4 regions of the Paenarthrobacter sp. NyZ202 genome follow, and region 2 is predicted to be linked to each of the others. Evidence: riboswitches for the same ligand, from Rfam matches in the RefSeq annotation. Region 2 holds a riboswitch; each other region holds the start of a gene.

Region 1 (2,192 bases), 1.8 Mb from region 2:
GTGTTGCCGGTACCCGCGTGGCCGAGGATGAGCTGAGCTCACCGGCCAAGTAGCTGCAGCTTCTGCCAGCAACGTCCGACGGCGGCGCTTCCCTTTGCGGGGAGCGCCGCCTTGTTGTTTTCCCGGGCCAGGGGACCGAATCCGGCAAACCTCTCGTTGCCCGGGTGCTGTGGGTGGGCAGTGTCAGGCAGCCAGCACCTTGGCGAGGTTCTTGAGGTTGCGGCGGAGGGACAGACCCAGGAACCATTCCACCAGCGGCCCAGGCAGTTTGCCCATCAGGCCCTCCATGGGTGTATTGAGCCGCAGTTGCTCGGTAACGCGGGTCCCGCCGCCAACGGATTCCAGGGTGAACGTCGCCGTCAAATCCCGCTCACCTTCGATCGAGCGGGACACCATGCGGCGGGGTGGATCGAATTCCGTATATTCAACCATCCAGTCAAACTGCCGCCCCATGATCCTGGTGGTTCCCCGGCCCCGGGTTCCCAGCCCTGGCGGAGCATCGCCGAGCGGCCCGGACGAAATGACAAAAGCATCATAGGTGGAGAGTTTTCGAACCGTGCCAGGAAGTCGAAGACCTCCTGCTGGGGCCGGGGAATATCCACGCTTTTCTCTATCGAGGGCATTGGGCCTCCTGGTGCTGGCTGATGCTTCCTTGAACAGTGTGTTCCTGCGGACGGGACCGGAACAAGAAGGCCCATGCGGTAGGGTGGTGCCAGCTTCAAGAGAGGTGGCGCCAAGCTCCGACTGGCCACACACCAACCCCATGTTCACGGGTGGTTCGGATGAGGAAGCGGCCCGTTCCGGACCAGAGACAACCGAGCGGGCAAGAGCACTCCCCAGGAGATCCATCCTTGCCGTTCCAAGCCCACCCCCTGAGCGAAACAAACACCCCTGCCCTCCCCCAACGTCCCGGCGTGCCGGTGGTTCCCGGCGTGGACGTTGTCAGGGGAACCGTGACGCTGTTCCTGGACGGCCGCTTGCAGCGGTTCCTCTGCGCGGACGCTCACAGGATGGAACGCGCCCTGGGCCAAGCGGTCCGTCCCACGCGATGGTGCAGCGCGATGCGGACGCTGACGGTGACCGTTGCCGCCGTCGGACAACCTCGGGGGCGCGAGCGGCACTTCCTGCTGAGCGACATGCAGGACTAGAGTTCGTCGTCGTCCTCGCGGAAGTCGTCCGCGTCGTCGATCGGGACCACCCGCTCGTCGTCGTCGGGAGCGTCCACTTCCTCAACCCACGGTTCGTCCACTTCCTGGTCCTCGCCGTAATCGTAGGCAGGATCCGACTCGATGGTTGCCCGTTCGGGGTGGCTTGCGTGCGGTTCGGTGCTGTTCATGCTCCAACCTCCGTGTGGTGGGCCGGCAAGCAGCCCTTCGGCCGAATGCGGGGAGTCCCCCGCCCCTGTCCTTCCATCTGAGCACCGGCCCCGGCGAACGGTCAAGACACCCGACCGGCACGTCGGAACGCAGGTGGAGCGGGGCTCCGAATTAAGGTCCGCCGAACATTCCGGTTGAGGAATACCGGCCAAAAAACCGCGGAAATAAGCGGTACAGTGGGCGGTGCAATGGGGCCGAAACCACCCCACCCAGCACAGGAGATAACGTGCAGAAGCACCATGAATCCCATGATCCGTTGAGCCCCGCTCCGGGTCCCGCCCCTGAAACGGCCCCGGCAGCGGAATCAGCTCCGGCAGCGGAAACGCCGCCACCGCCGTCCGCCTCCGACATCAAGCGCTGGCGCCAGTACCTGGCCGACGAACGGGCCGAAGCCGCGGTGTACCGGGAACTCGCGCAGCGGCGTGAGGGCGAAGAACGCCAGATCCTGCTGGCCCTGGCCGAAGCCGAGGGCCGCCACGAGGCCCACTGGCTCAAACTCCTCGGCGAACACGCCGGAATGCCCAAGGCAGCATCCGGCCGGAGCCGCTTCCTGGGCTTCCTCGCCCGCAACTTCGGATCGGTCTTTGTCCTTGCGCTCGCGCAGCGGGCCGAAGGCAGGTCGCCGTACGGTGCCGAGCCGGCCGCCACGCCCGCCATGGTGGCCGACGAGCAGATCCACGAGGAAGTTGTCCGCGGCCTGGCAACCCGGGGGCGGAACAGGTTGTCGGGCACCTTCCGGGCAGCCGTGTTCGGTGCCAACGACGGCCTGGTGAGCAACCTTTCGCTGGTCATGGGCATGGCGGCCACCGGCGTTCC
Region 2 (2,192 bases):
CTCGCGGCGCTGGATCATCGATCCGATCGACGGCACTAAGAACTTTGTCCGCGGAGTTCCCGTCTGGGCCACACTGATTGCCTTGGTTGACGAGGGGGAGCCAGTGGTGGGGGTCGTCAGCGCTCCCGCCCTGGGCAAACGTTGGTGGGCTGCAAAAGGGATGGGAGCCTACACCGGCCGTTCCCTGGCGTCGGCCACACGGCTCAAGGTTTCCAACGTCTCGCACCTGGCCGATGCCTCCCTGTCCTTCTCGAGCCTGTCGGGTTGGAAGGACCGCGGAAACCTGGAGGAGTTCCTGGGCTTGACGGAAGACGTGTGGCGCACCCGCGCGTACGGGGACTTCTGGTCATACTGCCTTGTTGCCGAGGGCGCGGTGGACATCGCCTGCGAACCGGAGCTCAACCTTTACGACATGGCGGCCCTGGTCCCCATCGTCACCGAGGCCGGTGGCCGGTTCACCTCCCTTGAAGGTGAGGATGGCCCCTTCGGTGGCAACGCCCTGGCGACCAATTCGATCCTCCATTCCGAAGTCCTCAAGCGCTTGAACCCCGAGGTTGACGACCTCCTCTAGCAGCTAATGCCACGGTTGCCACCTGGCAGCCAAGCAGAATTTTCGACGGCGGATGCCACCTTTCGGGGGCATCCGCCGTCTGTTTGTTCGGCAAATCGGCCAAATTTCAACCGGCGTAATAAAGCGCTTAACAATCCGGGCGGCTTTGAAACGGGCGGCGGGCGTGCCCTAACCTCATTTACAGGTCACGAGTGCCAGCGCAAAACCCCGGTTTGCTGGCCGGCAACCCTCCATTCGCGGTGGGGTGCCCCGGGTGACGACCAGGCCGGTCCGGAACGGATACGGCAAGCGCGGATCCCCTGCGGGGTCCCTCTTGAGTGAGGTCACATGAGCACAGCTACGTTCAGTTCCACGATCCAGCCGTCCCCCGGGCAGGAGCTTGCCGCCGGCAGGCCACTGGCCGCCGTCACCGGCGCCGAGCTGCAGGCACCACTGATCCAGGGCGGTCACGTCCGGTACGCCAACCTTGACTACGGAGCATCGGCACCGGCCCTGACCATCGTGTCAGCCTACTTGAACGAGGTCCTCCCCTACTACGCCAGCGTGCACCGGGGCGCCGGTTATGCCTCGCAGATCAGCACCTCGGTGTACGAAAACTCGCGCAACATCGTTCGCGGGTTCGTAGGCGGCCGTCCTGACGATTCCGTGATCTTCACCCGTAACACCACCGACTCGCTGAACCTGCTGGCAGGCTGCCTGCCACAGATCGATGGCAAGCACACCGGTGAAGTCCTGTACCTGGACATCGAACACCATGCCAACCTGCTTCCGTGGCAAGGAGTTCCCCACCGCAGCGTGGTGGCTGATACCACCCTTGCCGGCACCATCGCGAAAATCCGCGGAGAACTCAGCCAGGGTGGCGTCTCCCTGCTGGCTGTTACCGGCGCCTCCAACGTGACCGGCGAAATCCTGCCCATCAAGGAACTCGCAGCCCTGGCCCACGAATACGGTGCCCGGATCGTTGTTGACGCCGCACAGTTGGCACCCCACCGCCCCATCAACATCGCCGCGGCCGACGTCGACTATGTCGTGTTTTCCGGCCACAAGCTCTATGCACCTTTCGGCGCGGGTGTGGTGGTGGGACGCCCGGACTGGCTCGACGCCGGAACCCCGCACCTTGCCGGCGGCGGAGCGGTGCGCGAGGCACGCCTGGACTCCGTCAGCTGGGCAACCGGCCCTGCCCGCCACGAAGGCGGCTCCCCCAACGTGCTTGGTGCAGCAACCCTCGCCCGCGCTGCCCAGGTACTTTCCGGACTCGATCCGCAGGCATGGCACAACCACGAGGCCGCCATCCGGGCCTACCTGGTGGAAGGCCTGCAGGCCATTGACGGCGTGAGCGTCCACCGGATCTTCAGCGATTCGACCGATACCATCGGTGTGGTCAACTTCTCGGTGGAAGGATTCGACGCCGGACTGGTGGCCGCCTACCTCGCTGCAGAGCACGGTGTGGGCCTCCGCGACGGCCGCTTCTGCGCCCACCCGCTGCTCAAGCGCCTGGGCTTGCCCTCGGGTTCGCTGCGCGCCAGCTTCGGCGTAGGTTCCAGGCTGGAGGACGCCGGGCGCCTGCTGCGCGGCATCGAAGAACTCAAGCGCACCGGCCTGGGCTGGGACTACGTGGTGG
Region 3 (2,192 bases), 1.0 Mb from region 2:
CGGTCGCCCCGGCGGCATGTGCCAGTTCGCTGACGGCAGCGATGTCCACGATTTCCTGCATCGGGTTGGACGGTGACTCGAAGAAGACGGCTGTGGTCGGCTCGGAAAGAGCTGCACGCCACTGGTCCAGGTCCGGGCCGTCGACGAACACTGTTTCCACGCCCCAACGCGGCAGGATTTCGTTCAGGATCACAAAGCAGGAACCGAAGAGTGAACGGGCGGCAACCACGCGGTCGCCGGCTGCCAGCAGTGCGCCCAGTGCGGTGAAGACTGCAGACATGCCGGACGCCGTGGCAAAGCAGGCCTCGGTTCCTTCAAGGAGCCGCAGCCGTTCCTGGAACGTGGCCACGGACGGGTTGCCGTAGCGCGAGTAGACAAAGCGTTCGTCTTCGCCGGTGAACGCCCGTTCTGCTGCTGCAGCGGATTCGTAGACGAAGCCGGAATTGAGGAACACCGGCTCGGCGGTTTCCTGGAAGTTGGTACGGTCGAGTCCACCGCGGACGGCCTGGGTGTCAGCGCTCCAGCCGGCGGCGTCAGGATTGAAAGTCACTTTTAGTCGGTCCCCAGGTTGGTGGGCAGGCCACGGTTCTTCCAGCCGTTGACGGTGCGTTCCCCGTAACGGTCAGGTTCGCCCTCGAAGCCTTCCAGGACGTTGTAGGACGTGAATCCGGCCTGCGTTGCGGCGATGGCGGCGGAGATGGAGCGCTGGCCCGAACGGCAGATGAACAGCAGTTCAACGCCGTCAGCCTCGGGAGCCTGCTGCTTCAGGTCGTCGATGAAGGTCGGATTCGGGATGCCGCCGGCGAGGTTCCACTGGATGAACAGGGGATCATTCTCCGTGGCCTTGGTGTCAGGGATGCCGATGTGGGCCCATTCTCCCTCGGTCCGGACATCAACCAGGATGGCGCCGTCCTTAAGCTTGGCCCACGCGTCCTGCGGGGTCAGGTCACCTGCGTAGCTCATGCGTGTCCCTCGAATGCTTCTTCGTCTTCGTCGTTTTCCAGTTGGTCCACGGCGTTCGCGACGGCGGCATCCGCACTTGCGATCGCGGCGGGCAGGACGATGGCTTGCGCCACAATCACGTCCGTGCCGTTGAAGGTTGCGGACGGGCTGCCGTGCAGCACATAGCCTTCGGCGAGGGCGTTGCTGATGCGCTCGCAGAATTCGCGGGTATCCGGGCCCGTGATCAGGCGGTAGGCGAGTTTGTCGTCAGTGGGTTCTGGCATTCGTGGTGCTCCTCAGTCACGCTTGCAGTTCGAAGTGTCGATACGCCGAGTAGTCACCTGAGGCACCCCGCCGCGGGAGAGGGTTGCCGACCAGCAAGTCAGGGCTTAACGCTGGTGCTCATTACTCAAGAAAAACGTAACATCCGTGGACGTTCACCTGCATTTGTTGCGGGCATGACAGCCGTCATGTTGCGTAACCGGTGCCTACTTGTGGTCCTGTCCGGCCAGTTCTCGGACCGCCGCACCAACTGTCGAATAGAAGTGGTCAGGAGTGAAGCGGGCCGCCGTGCCCAGCTGGACCAGCTTGTCCTTGACCGGGCCCTTCAGCTCGGCGAACACGAGGTCCACGCCCCGTTGGGCCAACCATTCGTCCAGCGTGACAAGGTCGTCCAGGGCCGTGGTGTCGATCCCGGTGATGGGCTCGGCAGCGAGGATGACGTGCGTGATGTGGTCCTCGGCCTCGTCCAGTTCTTCCCGGACGAAAGTGGCCAGGACCTGCCCGTTCCCGAAGAAGAGGGGTGCATCGAACCGGAGGATCAGGAGCCCGGGGATCCTGTCGCCTTCCGGGTGGCGTGCGAGGTCGTGGTATCCGGGGCGGCCCTCCTGGGCGCCGAGCTCCGTACGGTAGGGATTCCATGCCCGCCGCACAAAATCAAGGAGGGCCAGGGCGATGGCCACGAGGATTCCCTGCAGCACGCCGACCAGGAGCACTCCAAGGAACGCCGCCAGCATGACCACGGATTCGCTGCGGCTCATGCGCAGCAGGCGCCGCACTCCCGCGGGATCGGCCAGGGCGACCGCGGCGGCGATCACCACGGCAGCCAAGGTGGCCGACGGCAGGAATTCGGTGACTCCGGGCGCCAGGAGCATGAAGGCGAGCACCAAGGCCGCTCCCACGGCACCCGTGAGTTGGGACTTTGCCCCGGCATCCACCGCAACAGGTGTCCGGGAACTGCTGCCGCAAAT
Region 4 (2,192 bases), 1.3 Mb from region 2:
GGACTGCTCCGGAAAGTAGAGCCTGTCCGTGTCCACTGCCGCGACAAAGAACTCGGCGGTGGCCCGTCCGAGGGCTTCCTGGAGGCTGCCGCGACCACGGGAAACATCGTGGGACATCAGCGCTTCAGTGATGGCGATGTAGCTGTTGGCGTCAAAGCGGCGGACCAGCTTGGTGCCTTGGTGGTCCAGGTAGCTCTCCACCTGGTAGCGGCCGCGTTCGCCCAACACAGCGGCGGCCAGGGGCGTCTCCTGGTGCTGGGCTTCCCTGCCGAAGCGGACATCAAGTTCCAGCGCTGACCGGTAGGTGATGTGCGCGATGCGCCTCGCCAGTGCCAGGCCCGCCTCCGGAGCCGGTCCGTCGTAGTAGTCGCCGTTGTTGAAGTGGGGGTCCTGGCGGATGGCCAAGGTCTGCGACTGGGCAAAGGCGATTTGCTCGGCGGTGCTGTAGGCACCGACTGAGATGACTGCGCACCGTTTGACGCGGTCAGGAAGAGTCACGGCCCATTCAAGGGCCCGGGCACCACCCATGGAGCCGCCAAGCACCGCATGCCACTGGCGGATCCCCAGCGTGTCGGCAAGACGGGCTTCGGCTTCGGTGCTGTCCCGCAGGGTGACCAAGGGGAAGCGGGACCCCCAAGGACGTCCGTCCGGGGCCGTCGAGGACGGTCCGGTGCTTCCGTAGCATCCGCCCACAATGTTGATGGAGACCACGAAGAACCGGTCGGTGTCGATCGTGGCGCCGGGACCCACCAACTGCTCCCACCAACCGTCCTCGTCGGTGGCACCCTTGGCTACGTGCGTGCTTCCCGTCAGCGCATGCTGGATCAGGACAGCGTTCGATGCATCGGCATTCAGCCGTCCCCACGTCTCGTAGGCCAGGACGACATCAGGAAGGAAGCCGCCCGCTTCAAGTTTCAGGGAACCGATGCCCGCGTATTTGACGATGCCGTCTTCTTCGCCCGATTTTGGGAGTGCTGCAGCAGTAATGGTCATTCCTTTGACACCTATCGTCGCGCTTGCCCATCGCCATTTCTGCGACAGGCCAGGTCCTCACCCGGGGCACCCCACCGCGGAGGAGGGTTGCCGGCCAGCAAGCCGGGGCTATGCGCTGGCACTCATGACCTAATACGTAGAGTCTAGGAAGAACATGGCGGTTCTGGCGAAGAATGTGACAGCAGTGTGACGGTTTTTCACTGCTTGGTTCGCCAAAGACGCCGCCCGGGCCCCGTCCGGCGAACATTCGACCGGCCGGGGCCCACGCCAGGGTCCTGCAGAGCCTACGCGCCCTTGGCGGCGCGGAAGCCGGCTTCGAGGTCGGCGATGATGTCGTCGACGTGCTCGATGCCCACAGCCAGGCGGACGAGACCCGGGTTCACGCCTGCTGCCACCTGCTGTTCCACGGTCAGTTGGCTGTGGGTAGTCGACGCCGGGTGGATGACCAGGGACCGGACATCGCCGATGTTCGCAACGTGAGAGTGCAGTTCCAGGGCATCCACAAAGCGCTTGCCTGCCTCGACTCCGCCCTTGATGGTGAAGGCCACCACGGCACCGGTACCGCGTGGACCGTACTTCCGGCCGCGTTCGAACCAGGTGCTGGACGGCAGCCCGGCGTAGGCGACGGATTCGACGTCGTCGTGCGCTTCCAGCCATTGCGCCACTGCCGTGGCGTTGGCGACGTGCCGTTCCACCCGGAGGCTCAGGGTTTCCAGGCCCTGCGCAATCAGGAAAGCATTGAACGGAGACACTGCGGAGCCGAGATCGCGGAGCAGCTGGACCCGCGCTTTGAGGATGTAGGAAAGGTTGGCGCCCAGTGCTCCATCCTTCCCGAGGTCACGGGCATAGACGAGGCCGTTGTAGCTGGGATCCGGCGTGTTGAAGTTGGGGAAGCGGTCCGGGTCCTTGCCGAAGTCGAAGTTGCCCGAGTCCACGATCACGCCGGCGATCGCCGCACCGTGACCACCCAGGTACTTGGTGGCTGAGTGCACCACGATGTCCGCACCCCACTCGATGGGACGGATCAGGTAGGGAGTGGACAGCGTGTTGTCCACGATCAGCGGCACGCCGGCATCGTGTGCCACCTGCGCGATCCCCTCGATGTCCAGGACATCCTGGCGCGGGTTGGACACCACCTCGCCAAAGAAGAGCTTGGTGTTGGGCTGGACGGCATTGCGCCACTGATCCAGGTTGTCCGG

Evidence for each region. A riboswitch is a leader RNA that binds a small molecule or an ion and turns the genes downstream of it on or off. The one in region 2 is predicted to bind S-adenosylmethionine.
Region 1: linked by a shared signal. The riboswitch ahead of ACPFL9_RS05340 (hypothetical protein) and the one ahead of ACPFL9_RS13525 (aminotransferase class V-fold PLP-dependent enzyme) in region 2 are both predicted to bind S-adenosylmethionine.
Region 3: linked by a shared signal. The riboswitch ahead of ACPFL9_RS18300 (DUF1737 domain-containing protein) and the one ahead of ACPFL9_RS13525 (aminotransferase class V-fold PLP-dependent enzyme) in region 2 are both predicted to bind S-adenosylmethionine.
Region 4: linked by a shared signal. The riboswitch ahead of metX (homoserine O-acetyltransferase MetX) and the one ahead of ACPFL9_RS13525 (aminotransferase class V-fold PLP-dependent enzyme) in region 2 are both predicted to bind S-adenosylmethionine.

Annotation. Positions count from the first base shown of each region.
Region 1 is NZ_CP187556.1:1,111,724-1,113,915, reverse strand. It holds gene ACPFL9_RS05350 (sodium:solute symporter) at 1-53, shown strand, start outside; gene ACPFL9_RS05345 (SRPBCC family protein) at 184-756, opposite strand; SAM riboswitch class IV at 717-836, shown strand; gene ACPFL9_RS05340 (hypothetical protein) at 852-1,148, shown strand; gene ACPFL9_RS05335 (hypothetical protein) at 1,145-1,336, opposite strand; gene ACPFL9_RS05330 (VIT1/CCC1 transporter family protein) at 1,603-2,192, shown strand, end outside.
Region 2 is NZ_CP187556.1:2,913,143-2,915,334, forward strand. It holds gene hisN (histidinol-phosphatase) at 1-571, shown strand, start outside; SAM riboswitch class IV at 755-868, shown strand; gene ACPFL9_RS13525 (aminotransferase class V-fold PLP-dependent enzyme) at 899-2,192, shown strand, end outside.
Region 3 is NZ_CP187556.1:3,944,165-3,946,356, reverse strand. It holds gene ACPFL9_RS18310 (O-succinylhomoserine sulfhydrylase) at 1-550, opposite strand, end outside; gene ACPFL9_RS18305 (rhodanese-like domain-containing protein) at 553-963, opposite strand; gene ACPFL9_RS18300 (DUF1737 domain-containing protein) at 960-1,226, opposite strand; SAM riboswitch class IV at 1,240-1,352, opposite strand; gene ACPFL9_RS18295 (SulP family inorganic anion transporter) at 1,431-2,192, opposite strand, start outside.
Region 4 is NZ_CP187556.1:1,574,678-1,576,869, reverse strand. It holds gene metX (homoserine O-acetyltransferase MetX) at 1-993, opposite strand, end outside; SAM riboswitch class IV at 1,008-1,123, opposite strand; gene ACPFL9_RS07280 (bifunctional o-acetylhomoserine/o-acetylserine sulfhydrylase) at 1,278-2,192, opposite strand, start outside.